DNA from 3 places in the Xanthobacter sp. DMC47 genome. Region 3 is predicted to be linked to each of the others. Evidence: riboswitches for the same ligand, from Rfam matches in the RefSeq annotation. Region 3 holds a riboswitch; each other region holds the start of a gene.
The links. A riboswitch is a leader RNA that binds a small molecule or an ion and turns the genes downstream of it on or off. The one in region 3 is predicted to bind cobalamin.
Positions count from the first base shown of each region.

Region 1: another riboswitch for cobalamin. It lies ahead of ACT54R_RS22335 (energy-coupling factor ABC transporter permease); the one in region 3 lies ahead of ACT54R_RS16260 (DUF1636 family protein).
Region 2: another riboswitch for cobalamin. It lies ahead of ACT54R_RS02665 (TonB-dependent receptor plug domain-containing protein); the one in region 3 lies ahead of ACT54R_RS16260 (DUF1636 family protein).

Region 1 is NZ_JBQUZM010000006.1:52,848-58,073, forward strand. It holds gene ACT54R_RS22320 (LLM class flavin-dependent oxidoreductase) at 1-278, opposite strand, end outside; gene ACT54R_RS22325 (DUF2946 family protein) at 590-991, shown strand; gene ACT54R_RS22330 (copper chaperone PCu(A)C) at 1,395-1,889, shown strand; cobalamin riboswitch at 1,981-2,225, shown strand; gene ACT54R_RS22335 (energy-coupling factor ABC transporter permease) at 2,263-2,946, shown strand; gene ACT54R_RS22340 (DUF983 domain-containing protein) at 3,007-3,591, opposite strand; gene ACT54R_RS22345 (hypothetical protein) at 3,658-4,047, opposite strand; gene ACT54R_RS22350 (aldo/keto reductase) at 4,195-5,031, shown strand; gene ACT54R_RS22355 (cation diffusion facilitator family transporter) at 5,028-5,226, opposite strand, start outside.
Region 2 is NZ_JBQUZM010000001.1:554,277-559,502, reverse strand. It holds gene ACT54R_RS02670 (ABC transporter substrate-binding protein) at 1-1,068, opposite strand, end outside; cobalamin riboswitch at 1,396-1,595, shown strand; gene ACT54R_RS02665 (TonB-dependent receptor plug domain-containing protein) at 1,700-3,688, shown strand; gene ACT54R_RS02660 (ABC transporter substrate-binding protein) at 3,734-4,597, shown strand; gene ACT54R_RS02655 (FecCD family ABC transporter permease) at 4,597-5,226, shown strand, end outside.
Region 3 is NZ_JBQUZM010000004.1:956,761-961,986, forward strand. It holds gene cobW (cobalamin biosynthesis protein CobW) at 1-879, opposite strand, end outside; gene ACT54R_RS16260 (DUF1636 family protein) at 876-1,355, opposite strand; cobalamin riboswitch at 1,415-1,610, opposite strand; gene glyS (glycine--tRNA ligase subunit beta) at 1,896-4,085, opposite strand; gene ACT54R_RS16270 (MFS transporter) at 4,193-5,226, opposite strand, start outside.

The DNA of each region.
Region 1 (5,226 bases), on a different contig from region 3:
CCGATCAGCCCCAGATGCTCGGTGGCGGCGGCCACATGCGCCAGCACGATGGTCGGCTCCAGCGCCTGGAACGGGCGCAGATCCGGACGATCGGAAAAGGACGGTACGTCGGCCAGGAAGATGGCGTCGAAGGTGCCGCGCTCGGCGATCTGCGCGACCTTCACGTAATGGGCGATGTCCGCATAGGCGCGGGGATCGGACGACGGCGCACGCCAGGCCGAGCTGTAGAAGCCGGCGTTCAGGGTGTTCACGTTCAGATGCAGCTGGCGCGCGGCCATGACGTCGCTCCCGGAGGACGGAGACCGGCGGGCGATGCGCGTTCGATGCGGGTGCCGGCCAATCGATGCCGGCTACTCTACGAACCTGAATTAGTTTGTCTATAAATTTAATTGAATTTATCTCGAGACCAAATCCGGCGCTGCAGCTGAAGAACCTGAAAAGCCTGCAATGGCGCAGCATTGCGCGCATCCTGGGCAGTCCGTTAAGGCGGTCCTGAACCGGGGCCGCCGCCGCGCGCCGCGCTTTCAGGATGACAAGCGCCGTGATGCCATTAACATCGACGCAACGGATCGGACTCACGGAGCGGACGGTGGTCGGGCGGCAGCAACTGGCGAGGTTGGGGCGCGGCGCGTTTGGCGTCTTGCTGGCCTATGCCTTTTTGCTGCAGGTCATCGTCGGGGGACTGGCGACGCAGCGCATGACCTTCGCCGCCATGGACGGCGCCAGCCCGAGTCTTTGCGCCTCCATCCAGAACAATTCCCACCCTCAGCCGGGGCATTCCGGCCCGGGACAGACGGACGCGGATCATTCCGCCTGCTGCCCGCTGTGCGCATTCTCCTTGCTGTCGCCCTTGCTGCCCATGTCTGTGGCGGCCGGCCAGCCTGTAGCCGCACCGCTTCCCGCCGCGCGTTCCGGCATGGAGAGCCCGCCCGCACCGGGCCTCCAGCGTTATGAGCCACGCACGTCGCAAGGGCCTCCGCTAAACGCCTGACCGCCGGTTTCACCGTGGTCATCGCGTTGCTGGACCAGCTCCACGCTGGCGGCGACCGCGGTCCATGGTGAATGTCGAGCGCATCGAGAGCCCCGGCGCCATCCGTCGCTGCGGGAGCGCTCGACTGGGCGGCGGAGTGAGCCTCGTGTTCAAGCCGCCCACCGACAAGGCGTCCGCCGCCTTCGTCGTCGCCCCTCTCTTGGAAGGCATGTTCACCACACTCCTGTGGATGCGGCCGCAACCGGCCGTGCGGCCTTCTTCCGTGCGCAGACGCAATAGGGCCCGCGCACGCTCCGCCGAGGCTGCCCCCCCCGGGGAAGCCTCAGTTTGAACCGAGCTTTGCTGTTACATCCACGCCTTTCCGACTCAGCGCGGGAATGGCGCAACACCTGAGGAGTAGGCCATGTCCATCTTCCATCTCACCCGCCGCGCCGTGATCGCGGCAGCGGTCGCGACCGTCGTGTTCGCGGGCGGCGCGGCCATGGCGCACGACTACAAGGCGGGCACGCTGCAGATCGACCATCCCTGGTCGCGGGCCACGCCGGGTGGCGCGAGCGTCGCTGCCGGCTATCTGGTGGTGAAGAACACCGGCACCGCACCCGACCGCCTCATCTCCGCCAGCGTGCCGTTCGCCGGCCGGGTCGAGATCCATGAGATGGGCATGAAGGACGGCGTCATGATCATGCGTCCGGTTCCGGACGGTCTCACCATCCCGGCCGGTGGCAGCGTCGAGCTGAAGCCCGGCGGCTACCACATCATGTTCCTGGAGCTGAAGAGCCCACTGAAGGAAGGCACCTCCGTGGACGGTACGCTGACCTTCGAGAAGGCCGGCACCGTGCCCGTGCAGTTCCAGGTCGAGGGCCTCGGCGCCTCCGGCAGCACCCATTCCGGACACTGAGGCCGGAAACGCGCTCGCACGACACGCCGGGCCAAACGGTCCCGGCGCGTCGTGCCTGCGGGATTGCTTGACAGCGCGGAGGTGTTGGGTGCCTGCTGCGCATGCGAACGGTGCTCCGGTTGCCACGGCATCCGGAGTGAAACGGGAATGGGGTAGTGCCTGAACCTGCGGAGCCAATCCGCATGATCCGGCCCGAAGCCCCAACCGCCCCCGCGACTGTGAGCGGCGAGCGATCTTCCAGCATGCCACTGGCCAAAGCCCCCTCGGGCCGGCCGGGAAGGCGGGGGTGAGCGTAGACCCGCGAGTCAGGAGACCGGCCGGTCGCATGATGACACCCCTCGGGCCGTCGGGTGAGACGGCAACGGAGACCTGCATGCATATCGAACCCGGACTCGTCGACGGGGCCAAGATCGGCCTCAGCTATGTCACCGCGGCCGCCGCCGGCGGCTATGCCCTGAAGCTTGCCTATGAGGCGGCGCGCGAGCGCGGCGTCCTCTCGCTGGCGGGCCGCACCTTCGCCACCACCGCTTTGGTGTTCAGCTTCTTTGAGGTGCTGCCGCACTATCCGGTGGGCGTCTCGGAAGTCCACCTCATCCTCGGCTCGACCCTGTTCCTGATGTTCGGTGCTGCCCCGGCCGCCCTCGGGCTCGCCTTCGGCCTGCTCATCCAGGGCCTGTTCTTCGCGCCGTTCGACCTGCCCCAGTATGGGATGAACGTGACCACCCTGCTGGTGCCGCTGTTCGGCGTCGCCGCCGTCGCGCGCCGCATCTTGGCGCCGGGCACGCCCTATGTGGAGCTGAAGTACGGCCAGGCGCTCGCCCTCTCCACCGCCTATCAGGCCGGCATCGTGGGCTGGGTGGCGTTCTGGGCGGTCTACGGCCAGGGCTTCGCGGCGGAGAACCTCACTTCGGTGGCGAGCTTCGGCGGCGCCTACATGCTCGTCATCATCGTCGAGCCGCTGGTGGACCTTGCGGTGCTCGCTGCCGCGAAGGCGCTGCATGGCGCAGTCAAGGGCGGCAGCCCGCTGCTGGAGCGCCGGCTCTACGACGCGGCCTGATCGCGCCCCCAACCCTCGGATAAGCGAACGCCGGCGGTGCTCCCGCCGGCGTTCTGCGTTTCAGGGGACCTCGACGGGCGGGGGCAGGGCGGGAGAGGGCAGGGCGGCTGGGGCTTCCGGGTCCGGTACCAGATGGCGGAGCGGATCGAAACCTCCCACATGGTTGGCCCAGGCAAGACCGACGGCGAGGCCCTTGGCGCGGGGCAGCACGTGGAAGGCGGCTGCCACGGCGACGAGTTCGCTCGCCGCCAGCTCGACCGCCAGCGGCAGGTCGCTCAGCAACTCCAGAATGCCGCCCACCAGCGATCCGGCCAGCAGCGCGAGGGGGATTGCGAGCACCGGCACGGCATTGGTAACGCGGGCATGGCCCAGCGCCTCGTTGCAATGGGAGCACGTCTGCGAAACCTGCATCCAGCGTCCGAACAGGGCGCCCTCGCCGCAGGCCGGGCACCGGCCCGACCAGCCGCGCCGGGCGGCCGCCTCGATGGGGCGGGGCGGGTTGAAGCCGTTGGTGTGAAAGAGGCGGCGCGGCGCGCGGCGGGCCGGATCGAACGCTGTGCGGGTGGCGGCGCCGAATTCGGCGGACATGGCGGCGCGGGCGCGCGCAAGCGCCTCTGATGGCGCGTGAGATTGCGTGTCTGACATGGACGTAACCCGAAAGGCCGCGTCAGCGGCAGGGACCGGAGGCGCCGGGATGGCTCCCGCGCCGGTTCAGCTCTGGGTCACGTTCCCGGGGGGCCCGCGGGCCTGCGCGCCACGGGCCTCCTCGCCCGTCCGGCGATCGCTGCGCAGGGAGAGATGGGCAATAAGCCGCGCATCGGGCGCCGCCAGCGCGGGTTGCGGCTCGGCGGCAAGGCCGGACGCCGATGTGAGCACGCAGGCGTCGCAGGGATGCGCCTTGAGTACCGTTCCCGCGTCTCCACCGTTGAGGCAGAGGTCCGGCAGCGTCCCGTCCGGCAACGCGTAGGCTGCAAGATCGACCGGCGCTTCGGAGGAGGGCAGGGCGACAGGCTGATGGGCAAACCCGAGCGTCAACTGCGCCAGCACAAACAGTGCGGCAGCGGCCACCCGCAAGCCTTTGAATCCCAACCCGATGCCCATGTTCCGCTTGTGTGCAACGCGGCAGAAGGGGTCAAGCGCGTGAATCTACGCAGCGTCCCCCTGCCGCAGGCCGGCTCTGGACCTCCCAGAAGCAGGCGTTATGGTCGCCCGCAACCCGCCAGCGGAAAGCAGCCCCAAGGAACCGCCATGACCAAGACCGTGACCCTTTCCAATGGCGAGACGGTGCCCGCCCTCGGCCAGGGCACCTGGTACATGGGTGAGCGCTCGACGGCGCGCGCAACGGAGGCGAAGGCCCTGAGGCGGGGCATCGACCTTGGCCTGACGCTCATCGACACGGCGGAAATGTATGCCGATGGCGGCGCCGAGGAGGTGGTGGGGGAGGCGATCGCCGGGCGCCGGGACGAGGTGTTCCTCGTCAGCAAGGTCTATCCGCACAATGCCAGCCGGGCGGGCGTCGCCGCCGCCTGTGAGCGCAGCCTGAAGCGGATGAAGACCGATGTGATCGACCTCTATCTGCTGCACTGGCGCGGCAATCATCCCCTGTCCGAGACCGTCGCCGGATTCGAGGCGCTGCAGAAGGCGGGCAAGATTCGCCTGTGGGGCGTGAGCAACCTCGACACGGACGACATGGAGGAACTGCTCGCGATCAGGGGCGGGACTGCCTGCGCGGCCAACCAGGTGCTCTACAACCCGAGCCGCCGCGGGCCGGAATTCGACCTGTTCCCGGAGCTTCGCGCCGCGCACGTTCCGGTCATGGCCTACAGCCCCATCGAGCAGGCCCGCCTGCCCCGCGGCGGCGCACTGGGCAGCGTGGCCAAGAAGCACGGGGTGGACCCCTTCCAGGTGGCGCTGGCTTGGGTGATGCGCAGCGGCGACGTGATCGCCATCCCGAAGGCGAGCCACATCGAGCATGTGGAGATGAACGCCGCCGCACGCGATCTGGTGCTGGACGCCGAAGACCTGGCCGCCATCGACAAGGCCTTTCCCCCGCCGCGCCGGAAGGTCGGGCTGGAGATGCTCTAGGTCGCCTCTGCCGCAGGATCATAGGGCGTGGGGATCACCACCACGTCGGCGTCGGGAATGGCAGAAGTCAGCGTCTGTCGCAGGGCTTCCGTCACCGAGCTGACATCGGCGATGGTGCGCCCCGGCGCGAAGCCCACCGTGATCTCCACATGGGCCACATTGCCGGACTTGCGCGTGCGCACACTGATGAGCTGC
Region 2 (5,226 bases), on a different contig from region 3:
CACGACGCCCTCGACCTTGGTGTTGAGGTTTTCCAGCGCCTCGCGGACCTTGCGGCCGTCGGTGGAGCCCGCCTGCTTGATGGCGGCGGCGAGCAGCAGCACCGAGTCATAGCCCTGCGCGGCCGAGACCGGCGAGGGCATGCGGTCGATCTTGTAGGCGGCCTGGTAGGCCTCGATGAACGCCTTGCGCTTGGGGGTATCCGGCAGCTGGATGAAGGTCTGCGGCATCATCGCGCCGTTGCCGTTGGCACCGGCGGTGTCGATGAAGTTGGCCATGGACAGCGTCCACGAGCCGATCATCGGCACCTTCCAGCCGAGCTTGGCCATGCCGTTGGCGATCTGCGCCAGCTCGGGGCCGATGGCGTAGGTCAGCACCACGTCGGCGCCGGCTTCCTTGGCGCGCAGCAGCTGCGCGGTCATGTCGGTGTCGCCGATGTTGAACTTCTCTTCGGCGACCGGCTTCACGCCCATGGTGGCGAGCGCCTTCACCAGATCGGCGCGGCCAAGCTGGCCGTAATTGGTGCTATCGGCGAGGATGGCCGGCTTCTTGAAGCCCTGCCGCTTCACCGCTTCCTCGGCGATCATGGCGCTCTGGATGGCGTCATTGGCGGAGGTGCGGAAGATGTAGTTGTTCTTGTTGTCCGGCGGCACGAACTGCTTGGAGATCAGGGTGCCGGTGGCCACGTTGTTGATGACCGGAATCTCGGCTTCCTGATAGAAGCGCTGGGAGGCGAGGGCGACGCCGGTGTTGATGTAGCCGAGGGTAGCGACCACGCCTTCCTTGTTGATCAGCTCCTGGGCGATCTGCACGCCCACCTCGTTCTTCGCCTCGTCGTCGCGCTCGACGAGCTGGAGGGGACGGCCCAGCACGCCGCCGGCCTTGTTGACCTCTTCCACGGCGAGCTTCACGCCATCGCGCATGCTGACGCCCATGGAAGACGAGCCGCCGGTGAAGGGGCCGGTGAGGCCGATCTTGATGGGGTCGGCGGCGTAAGCTGCGCCGGAAACGGCAAGCCCGAAAACGGCAACGCCTGCGGCCAAAGCCGCGACCATGCTCCTCAGTCGCATCTTCTACTCCCTGTGTTCCCGATTATTCGGTTATTATACTTTGGTAGTACCCGCCCGCTCGTTGGCGGCGCGGCTCTCAATCGTTTAAGCGAATTGAGCGGGGTGCGCCACCATAACCTAGCGGAATGTTGGGTGCGGCCTTTGCTGCTGCCGTTTTTGCAGGCAGCCGCGCCCTCGCGATACGGATGTCGCGTGATTTCGGACCACGCATTTTTGAAGCAATGAGCAAGATGTGATCGGGCGATACGCCGTCCGGCGCGGTCTTCCCGCAGTTGCTCTCAGGCTTTCGCGCTTGCGAAGGATTCGTTGACGCGGGGTCCGGCCGCCGCCTATGGTCGGACCGACGGTTCCCGCAAGGGATCAAAAGGGAACGCGGTGCTCCGGTCTTGCCGGAAATGCCGTGGCTGCCCCCGCAACTGTAAGTGGCGAGTCCTCTGCCATCAGCCACTGGGTCGCACGACCTGGGAAGGCGGCAGCAAGGGCGATGACCCGCGAGCCAGGAGACCTGCCGTCAGCCGTGGTCATGCGCGAGCACGTCGGGCGGGGTTCTCCTGATGGCGGTTTTTCCGGCCTGCCGCGGCCGGGATGCCTCGTTCGCGGTGACGGACCACCCGTGCCGTCGAGTTTCCTCATGCCGTCCGCCGTTCACTCCCGATCTCGCCGCGCCCTGCCGGCCGCGGCCTTGCTCACGCTCGCCTGTGTCCCGCTTGCCTGCGTTCCCCCCGCCCGTGCCCAGACGGCGGACGACCAGAATGCCGGCGATCTACCCACCATCGTCGTCAGCGCCACCGGCATCCCCACACCCGAAACCGAGGTGGCGAGTTCCGTCAGCATCGTCACGGAGCAGGACATCGCCCGCAACCAGCAGCGCACCCTGCCGGACGTGCTGCAATCCCTACCCGGCCTCAACGTGGTGCAGACGGGCGGTCCGGGCGGCACCACCTCGGTGTTCATCCGGGGCACCAATTCCAACCATGTGAAGGTGCTGATCGACGGCATCGACGCTGGCAACCCGGCCGCTACCAACGGCGCCTTCGATTTCGGCAAGCTGCTCGCCTCCGATCTCGAACGGGTGGAGGTGCTGCGCGGCCCGCAGTCCGGCCTTTATGGCTCGGACGCCATCGGCGGCGTCATCTCCATCACCACCAAGAAGGGGGAGGGGCCGCCCAAGGTGACGGCCTATGTGGAGGGCGGCGCGCTCGGCACCTTCAACCAGTATGCGAGCCTCACCGGCTCCACCGAAAAGCTCGCCTATTCGTTCAACGTCACCCACTTCTCCTCCACCGATATTCCGGTGACGCCGCAGACCGTCGGCCCGCCCATCTGGCCGCGCAATCCCAACGCCTACGACAACTGGACCTATTCCACCCGGCTGGACTGGCAGGCCACCGAGACGTTCGCGGTGAATTTCGTCGCGCGCTACATCGACACCAGCCTCGCCTTCACGCCGGATACTTATCCCCCGCCCACCTACGAAGGCCTTCCGGCGGCGCTACGGTCCACGGCCTATACGGGCATGTTCTTCACCAAGGGGGAGGGCGTGTGGACCGCGCTGGACGGCGCCCTCGTCACGACCTTCGGCGCCAGCGAGATGACCTCGTCGAGCCCCACGGTGGGGCCGAATCCGGACGTGAACGGCACCTATGACGGCGACCGGCAGGTCTATTATGTCCGCTCCAACTATCTGGTGGCGCCGGGCCAGAACCTGCTGGTGGGCGCCGAGCGGCGGAACGAGGCCATGACCTCCTCCACCGCCTATACCGCTGTGGATGCCTCCACCGGCGACACGGGCGTCTACGCCGAGTATCAGGGCAACCTCTGGAACCGGCTCTTCTTCGCCGCCAACGTGCGCTACGACGCGGACGACAGCTTCGGCGACCACACCACCTTCCGTCTCGCCCCGGCGCTGCTGTTCGACGAGACGGGCACCAAGCTGAAGGCGAGCTACGGCACCGGCTTCAAGGCGCCGACCCTCTACCAGCTCTATGCGCCCTATTACGGCAATGCGAGCCTCCAGCCGGAGGAGAGCGAGGGCTGGGATGCGGGCTTCGAGCAGAAGGCGTTCGGCGAGCGCGTGCTGTTCGGGGTGACATACTTCCACAACAACATCACCAACCTCATCAGCTACGATCCGGTGACGTACCAGAACGTCAACATCTCCAGCGCCGTGTCGCAGGGTGTGGAGGCGTTCGTGGCGGTGAAGGTGACGGACCGCATCGATGCGCGGGTGGACTACACCTACACCAACGTCGTGGGCTATGTGCCGCCCGGCCAGCCCTTCGGCGCCGCCTGCGCGCCCATCGATGCCACCTCCTGCTATCCCCTGCGCCGGCCCAACAACAAGGTGAGCCTGACGCTGGGCTGGCGGCCGACCGACGAACTCGATCTGGCGGCAAGCCTCGTCTATGCGTCCTCCTGGTGGGACATCGTGCGCCTCACCTCGAACTACATCGACCAGCCCGGCTACACGGTGGTGAATCTGGCGGCGAACTACCGGCTCAATGCCGCCACCACCGTGTTCGGGCGCATCGACAATCTGTTCAACCAGACCTACGAAAACCCCAACGGCTTCCTCGCCCCCGGCTTCGGCGCCTATGGCGGGGTGAAGCTCACGTGGTGAGGCGCGCATGGTGAGGGTTCGGTGAAAGGCGCGGCGGCCGGACTGATGCTCGCGGCTCTTCTGGCCTGCGCCCCGGCGCGGGCGGAAGAGACGCACGTCCGGCCCCGCGTCGTCTCCTTGAACCTCTGCTCGGACGAGCTGGCCCTGCGGCTCGCCGATCCCGGGCAGGTGCTCTCCGTCACCCATCTGGCGCGCGATCCGCTCTCGTCCAACGTGGCGGACCTTGCGCGCGGCGTGCCCGTCAATCGCGGGCTGGCGGAGGAGGTGGTGCCGCTGAAGCCGGACCTCGTGCTGGCCGGCGCCTACACCGCCCGCAACGCCACCGCCATGCTGCGCCGCCTCGGCTTCGAGGTGGTGGAACTGACCGATCCCGAAACCCTCGAAGAGGCCTACGCCCAGATTCGCATGGTGGCGGCGCGCCTCGGCGTGCCGGAGCGGGGCGAGGCCATGGTGGGGCAGATGCAGGCGGCGTTCGTGCGTCTGCCGCCGGTCGCGGGACCGCGCCCGACCGCCGTGGTGCTGCGCCCCAACGGCTTCACCACGGGCCGCGGCTCGCTGGCCGACGAACTGATGGCGAAAGCCGGCCTCGCCAACCTCGCGAGCCGCCTCCCCACGGATAAGATGGGCCAATTGGCGCTGGAGGAGATCGTCCGCGCCGCGCCCGATCTCGTGGTGGTGAATGCCGATGAGGCGGCGCCGCCCTCGCTGGCGGACGCGCTGCTGCATCATCCGGCGCTTGCGCCCTTCAAGGGCCGCACGCTGGCCCTGCCGCTCAGGCTGTGGACCTGCGCCGGGCCGGACCTCGCCGAGGCGGCGGCGCTGCTCGCGGCGGCGCGGGCGCGCCTCTCCGGGCCGGAAGCAGCGCGGCCCTCCGGCCTGCATCACGCAGCCGCCGAGGGGGCGCGCTGATGCCCTCGCGCGCGGTCCTTGCCCTCGGCCTCCTGGTCGCGGTGTTGTTCTGCGCCTCGGTGGCGGTGGGCTATGCCCCGCTCGACCTTGGCGGGGCGTTCGGCGATCTCCTCGCCGGCCGGCCGAGTGTTGCGGCGCTGGTGCTCTCGGAACTGCGCCTGCCGCGCGCCATCCTCGGCGCGGCGGTGGGCTTCAGCCTCGGCCTCACCGGGGCGGCGTTGCAGGGGCTGATGCGCAATCCCCTCGCCGATCCCGGCGTCGTCGGCGTCTCCGGCGCGGCGGCGCTGGGGGCAGTCATCGCCTTCTATTTCGGCTTCTCCACTTCCTTCGCGCTCGCCTTGCCGCTGGGCGGACTGATGGGCGCGGCGGCGGCCACCGCCGTGCTCCTCGCCCTCGCGGCACGGGGGGCGGGGACGGTGATGCTGATCCTCGCCGGCGTCGCCCTCTCCAGCCTCGCTGGCGCGCTCACGGCGCTGGCGCTGAACCTGGCGCCCAGCCCCTATGCGGCGCTGGAGCTGGTGTTCTGGCTCATGGGCTCGCTGGCCGACCGCAGCCTCGTGCACGTGGCGCTGGCGCTGCCCTTCATGGCAGTCGGCTGGGTTCTGGTGCTCCGGACCGGACCGGCGCTC
Region 3 (5,226 bases):
GCCTTCCACGGCGGCGAAGCCCTTCACGCGCAGCACGTCCGGCGTCTCCGCCGCCTTCACCACGCGGGCCGCCAGCGCGGCGGGATCGGCGATCTCGGGAAGGGGCAGGACGATGCTCTCGAACTCGTCGTGGTCGTGGTCTTCCTCGTCGTCGTGATGGGTGCGGCGGGCGTCGATGACGTCCTCCGCGCCGACGCCGAGGCCGAGCAGCACCGCCGGGTCCACCTTGCCGCCCGAGGCGCGCACCAGCTTCACCGCGCGCGGCAAAGCGCCGGCCACCGCCTGCTCCGCCGTGGCGAAGCCGGCCGCATCGAGCAGATCGGACTTGGAGAGGACGACGAGATCGGCGCAGGCGATCTGGTCCTCGAACACCTCTTCCACCGGGTCGTCATGGTCGAGGCTCTCGTCCCCGGCACGCTGCGCATCGAGCGCGGCGAGATCGGGCGCGACGCGCCCCTCGGCCAGCGCCGGGCCGTCCACCACGGCGATCACGCCATCCACCGTCACCCGGCCCTTGATGGCCGGCCACTGGAAGGCCTGCACCAGGGGCTTCGGCAGCGCGAGGCCGGAGGTCTCGATGAGGATGTGGTCCACCTTCGGCGCGCGGGCGAGGATCTGGTCCAGCGCCGGCACGAAATCATCCGCCACGGTGCAGCACAGGCAGCCATTGGCGAGTTCCACGATGCTGGTCTCGTCGCAGCTCTCGATGCCGCAGCCCTTCAGGATCTCGCCATCGATGCCCACGTCGCCGAACTCGTTGACGATGACCGCGAGGCGCTTGCCGCCGGCATTCTCCAGCACATGGCGGATCAGCGTCGTCTTCCCGGCGCCGAGGAAGCCGGTGACGATGGTGCAGGGCACGCGGGCGAGCGAGGTCATCGGGTCTCCTTGCGGGTGAGCGGGGGAATGCGCGCGACCATGCCGCGCTTGAGCACGTCCGGCCGGCCGCGCCAGGGCATCAGGCCATCTTCCGAGCCGGCGAGAAGCGCGGCGCCAGTGAGGAGATCGGCGGCGCTGTCCGGGGCGAGGTCGCCGAACACATAGGTCCAGCCGTCGCGGCGGACCATGGCGGCGGAGAGCGCGCGCTTGCAATTGGCGAGGCAAGAAACGCCCTCAACTGCAACGCCTTCGGGGACGGACGTGGCGCAGGCGGAGGCAAGAAGGCGCGCGCCGTCGCGCTCGGCATCCGACGGGGCGTCATTGCCGGGGGCACGGCAGGTGGTGCAGATGAAGAGGGTGACGGCGGGGGCGGGTTCGCGCGCGGCTTCTGGCGCGCAGCCGGCGTCCGGGCTTTCGGCGCCAGGCTCAGGGCCAGTGCTGTCGGGAATCGCGCCGCGCTCCACCGAAACGTCCACGGGTGCGAGCGCCCGCGCGTACGGGCTCGAAGGGACGCAATACCGGAGCACCCCGCCCGGCGCGGACCTCGTCGAAGGCAGGTCTCCTGGCTCGCGGATCACCGCCCCTGCCGCCTTCCCGGATTGCTCCAGTGGCGTCTGGCAGGGGCTCACCGCCGACAGTTGCGGGGGCAGCCGCGGCATTGGGGGTTTCCCCGCACCGCATTCCCTTTTTCGCCCGTGTGGGACCACGGGACCTTCGACGCCGCCACTAAAGGCAGGGCGGGCGGGATTGTCAAATGAGGGGCGTGGAAACGCTCTCGTGCCCCGGACCAGCGACGGCGCAGCCGGAGCGCCGAGCCGGGGTCCAAGAGCCGTACGTAGGGCAAGAACCGGCCGAACTCCCTCTCCCCTTGCGGGAGAGGGCGGGGGTGAGGGGTCAGCGGCGGCTTCGCAAGGGAAGACGACCGACTGGAAAGCGGCGATATTTACCCCTCGCCCTAACCCTCTCCCGCAAGGGGAGAGGGAACCCGCTTACGATTGGGGAAAGCGCCCCCTGCCCTACCCTTCGATGCGGTCGAAATCGGCGATGCCGCGGGTGGCGGCGCGGATTTCATCGAGCAGCTTCAGGCGGTTCTCGCGCAGCGCGGGATCGGCGTCGTTCACCGTCACAGCGTCGAAGAAGGCGTCCACCGGCTGGCGCAGGTCGGACAGCGCGGTCATGGCGGCCTCGAAATCCTCGGCGGCGACAGCCTTGGAGACGCGGGCCTTCACATCGTCGATGGCGGCGGCGAGGTGCTCCTCCGCCGGCTCCTTGAGCAAAGCGGCGACGGTGGGGCCGGCGAAGGCGCGGCCATCCTTCTTCTCCTCGATGCGCAGGATGTTCACCGCGCGGCGGTAGCCGGCGAGGAGGTTCTTCCCGTCCTCGGTGGCGAGGAAGGCCGCGAGCGCCTCCACCCGGCGGACGACGAGAAGGAGATCGTCCTGCCCTTCGAGGGCGAAGACGGCATCGACGAGATCGTGCCGGGCGCCGCGATCACGCAGGTAGACTTTCAGGCGGTCGGCGAAGAAGGCGAGGAGGTCGATAAGGGTCTTCGTCTTATCGAAATTCAGGCCAGCCACACGATGCGACTGCAAAACGTCATCGATGACTTCAGCTGTTCCCTTTGGGGAATATTTTCCGTCCGACAGGCTGACACTAGCCAAGGCCGAAAGGTCGGCTTTTCCGCCGGCCGCAAAACTAAACACCGAGAGCAGCGGCGCCCGCAGCCCATTCTCTAGCACAATCCTAATCACCCCCAGCGCCGCCCGGCGCAGCGCATAGGGATCCTTGCTCCCGGTCGGCTTCTCATCGATCGCCCAAAAGCCCACCAGCGTGTCGATCTTGTCCGCCAGCGCCACGGCCACAGAGACCGGCGCGGTCGGCACGCGGTCGTTCGGACCCTGCGGCTTGTAATGTTCCTCGCAGGCGGCGGCGACCTCAGCCGGCAGGTTCTCACCCTGCGCGTAGTAGCGGCCCATGAGGCCCTGCAGCTCGGGGAACTCGCCCACCACCTCGGTGAGCAGGTCCGCCTTCGCCACCAGCGCGGCCTCCTCGGCCAGCGCCACCGGCGCGCCGACCTTGGGGGCCAATTCCTTCGCGAGGCGGACGATGCGCTCGATGCGCTCGGCCTGCGAGCCGAGCTTCTCGTGGAAGGTGATGGACTGGAACTTGGGCATGCGGCTCGCGAGGCCGTTCAGCCGGTCCGTATCCCAGAAGAATTTCGCGTCCGACAGGCGGGCGCGGATGACGCGCTCGTTGCCGGCGACGATGGCCGCGCCGCCGTCCGAAGCAACGAGGTTGGAGATGAGGATGAAGCGGTTGGCGAGGCGCCCGGTCCTCGGGTCCTTCAGCACGAAGCACTTCTGGTTGGCGCGGATGGTGGCGCGGATCACCTCGTCGGGAATGTCGAGGAAGCGCTCCTCGAACGATCCCATGAGCACCACGGGCCATTCCACGAGCCCGCACACCTCGTCCAGCAGCCCCTCGTCCTCCACCAGCTCAAGGCCGGCGGCGAGGGCCAGGTCCTTGGCGTCGTTGAGGATGATTTCCTTGCGGCGGTCGCGGTCGGCTACCACCTTGGCGGCCTCCAGCTTCGCCATCCAGTCGTCCAGCCGCTTCACGGTGAAGGGCTCGGGCGCCAGGAAGCGGTGGCCGCGGGTGACGTTGGAGGCCTCGATGCCGTCCACGGAGAAATGCACCACCTCCGGCTCGTCCCCCTCCGCCCCGAAGGTGGCGACGATGGAATGGAGCGGGCGCACCCAGCGCAGCGTGCCGGTTCCCCAGCGCATGGACTTCGGCCAGGGAAACTTGCGGATGATGTCGGGCACGATCTCGGCCACCACCTCGGTGGTGGCGCGGCCGGGCTTTTCCACCACGGCCACGTAGAAATCACCCTTCTTGGGGTCGGACTGGATGGTCGCCTGATCGAGGGAGGCGAGGCCCGCGCTTTTGAGGAAGCCGGCCACCGCCTGGTCGGGCGCGCCCACGCGCGGGCCCTTCTTCTCTTCCTTCTGGTCCGCCTGACGGCCGGGCAGGCCGTGCACCGCGAGCGCGAGGCGGCGCGGCGTCACGAAGGCCTTCGCGCCCTCATAGAGCAGGCCGCGCTCCACCAGAGCGTCGGTGACGAGCTTCTTCAGCGCGTCGGCCGCCTGGGCCTGCATGCGGGCGGGGATTTCCTCGGAGAAGAGTTCGAGCAGAAGATCAGGCATCGGTTCGGGCTCGTCCTCCCCATGCGGGGAGGCTGGCGCTTGCGCGCGGCGGGTGAATTTCGGGGCCTGTGCTAGTTCGTTTCGGCCGCCGCGTCGAGGGGGCGGGCTCAGTCGAGGGACCGGCCGCGCATCTCCTTGAGCCCCAGCGCGGCGAGGAAGGCCACGATGCCGCCGCCGATCATGTAGAAGGCCGGGGCCATGGCATCGCCGGTGAGACTCACCAGCAGCACCGCCACCATGGGCGCCGTACCGCCGCCGAGGCCGAGGCCGAGATTCCAGCTCAGCCCCACCGCCGTGCAGCGGGTGTGGCGGGGAAACATCTCCACCAGCGCCACCGCGATGGGCCCGCCATAGATGGAGACGATCACCGCGAAGCCGAGCTGTCCCAAAAGCGCCAGCCCCGTCGAGCCGGACTGCAGCAACAGGAACAGCGGCCACGTGAAGACGGCAAGGCACAGAAATCCGCCGACGATCAGCGGCTTCCTGCCGATGCGGTCGGAGAGCGCGGCAAAGCCGAGGCAGCCGGCCATCACCACCGCCATGCTCACGGCGTTCAGCTCCAGCGCCACATGGGGCGTGAAATGCTCCTGCTGCTGGAGCCATGTGGCGAGATAGACGAAGGAGAGGTAATAGGCGATGCCCAGCACGATGTTGATGAGCGTCGCCCGCAGGATGCTGCCGCCGTTCTCGCGGAAGGCTTCCACCACCGGCAGGGTGGGCCGATGCACCGGCTTCACGTCCCGCGCCACCGTCCGGCGCAGGATCAGCGCGAAGCCGCCGAGCAGGCAGCCGAGCAGGAAGGGGATGCGCCAGCCCCAGGCGGCAAGGTCGTCCGCCGACATGAGGCCGGAGACCAGCGCCCCCACCGCCGAGCCCAGCAGCATCCCGCCGTTGCAGCCGACGATGACCAGCGAGGTCACCGCCCCGCGCCAGCGCACCTGCGCATTCTCGGCCAGGAACACGGCGGAGGTCATGTATTCCCCGCCCACCGAGAGCCCCTGCGCGAGGCGCAGCACCAGAAGCAGCACGGCGGAGAGCACCCCGGCCGTCTCATAGGTGGGCAGAAGCCCGACGCAGAAGGTGGAGATGCTCATGAGCGCGGCGGAGGACATGAGCGCCGCGCGCCGCCCCATCCGGTCGC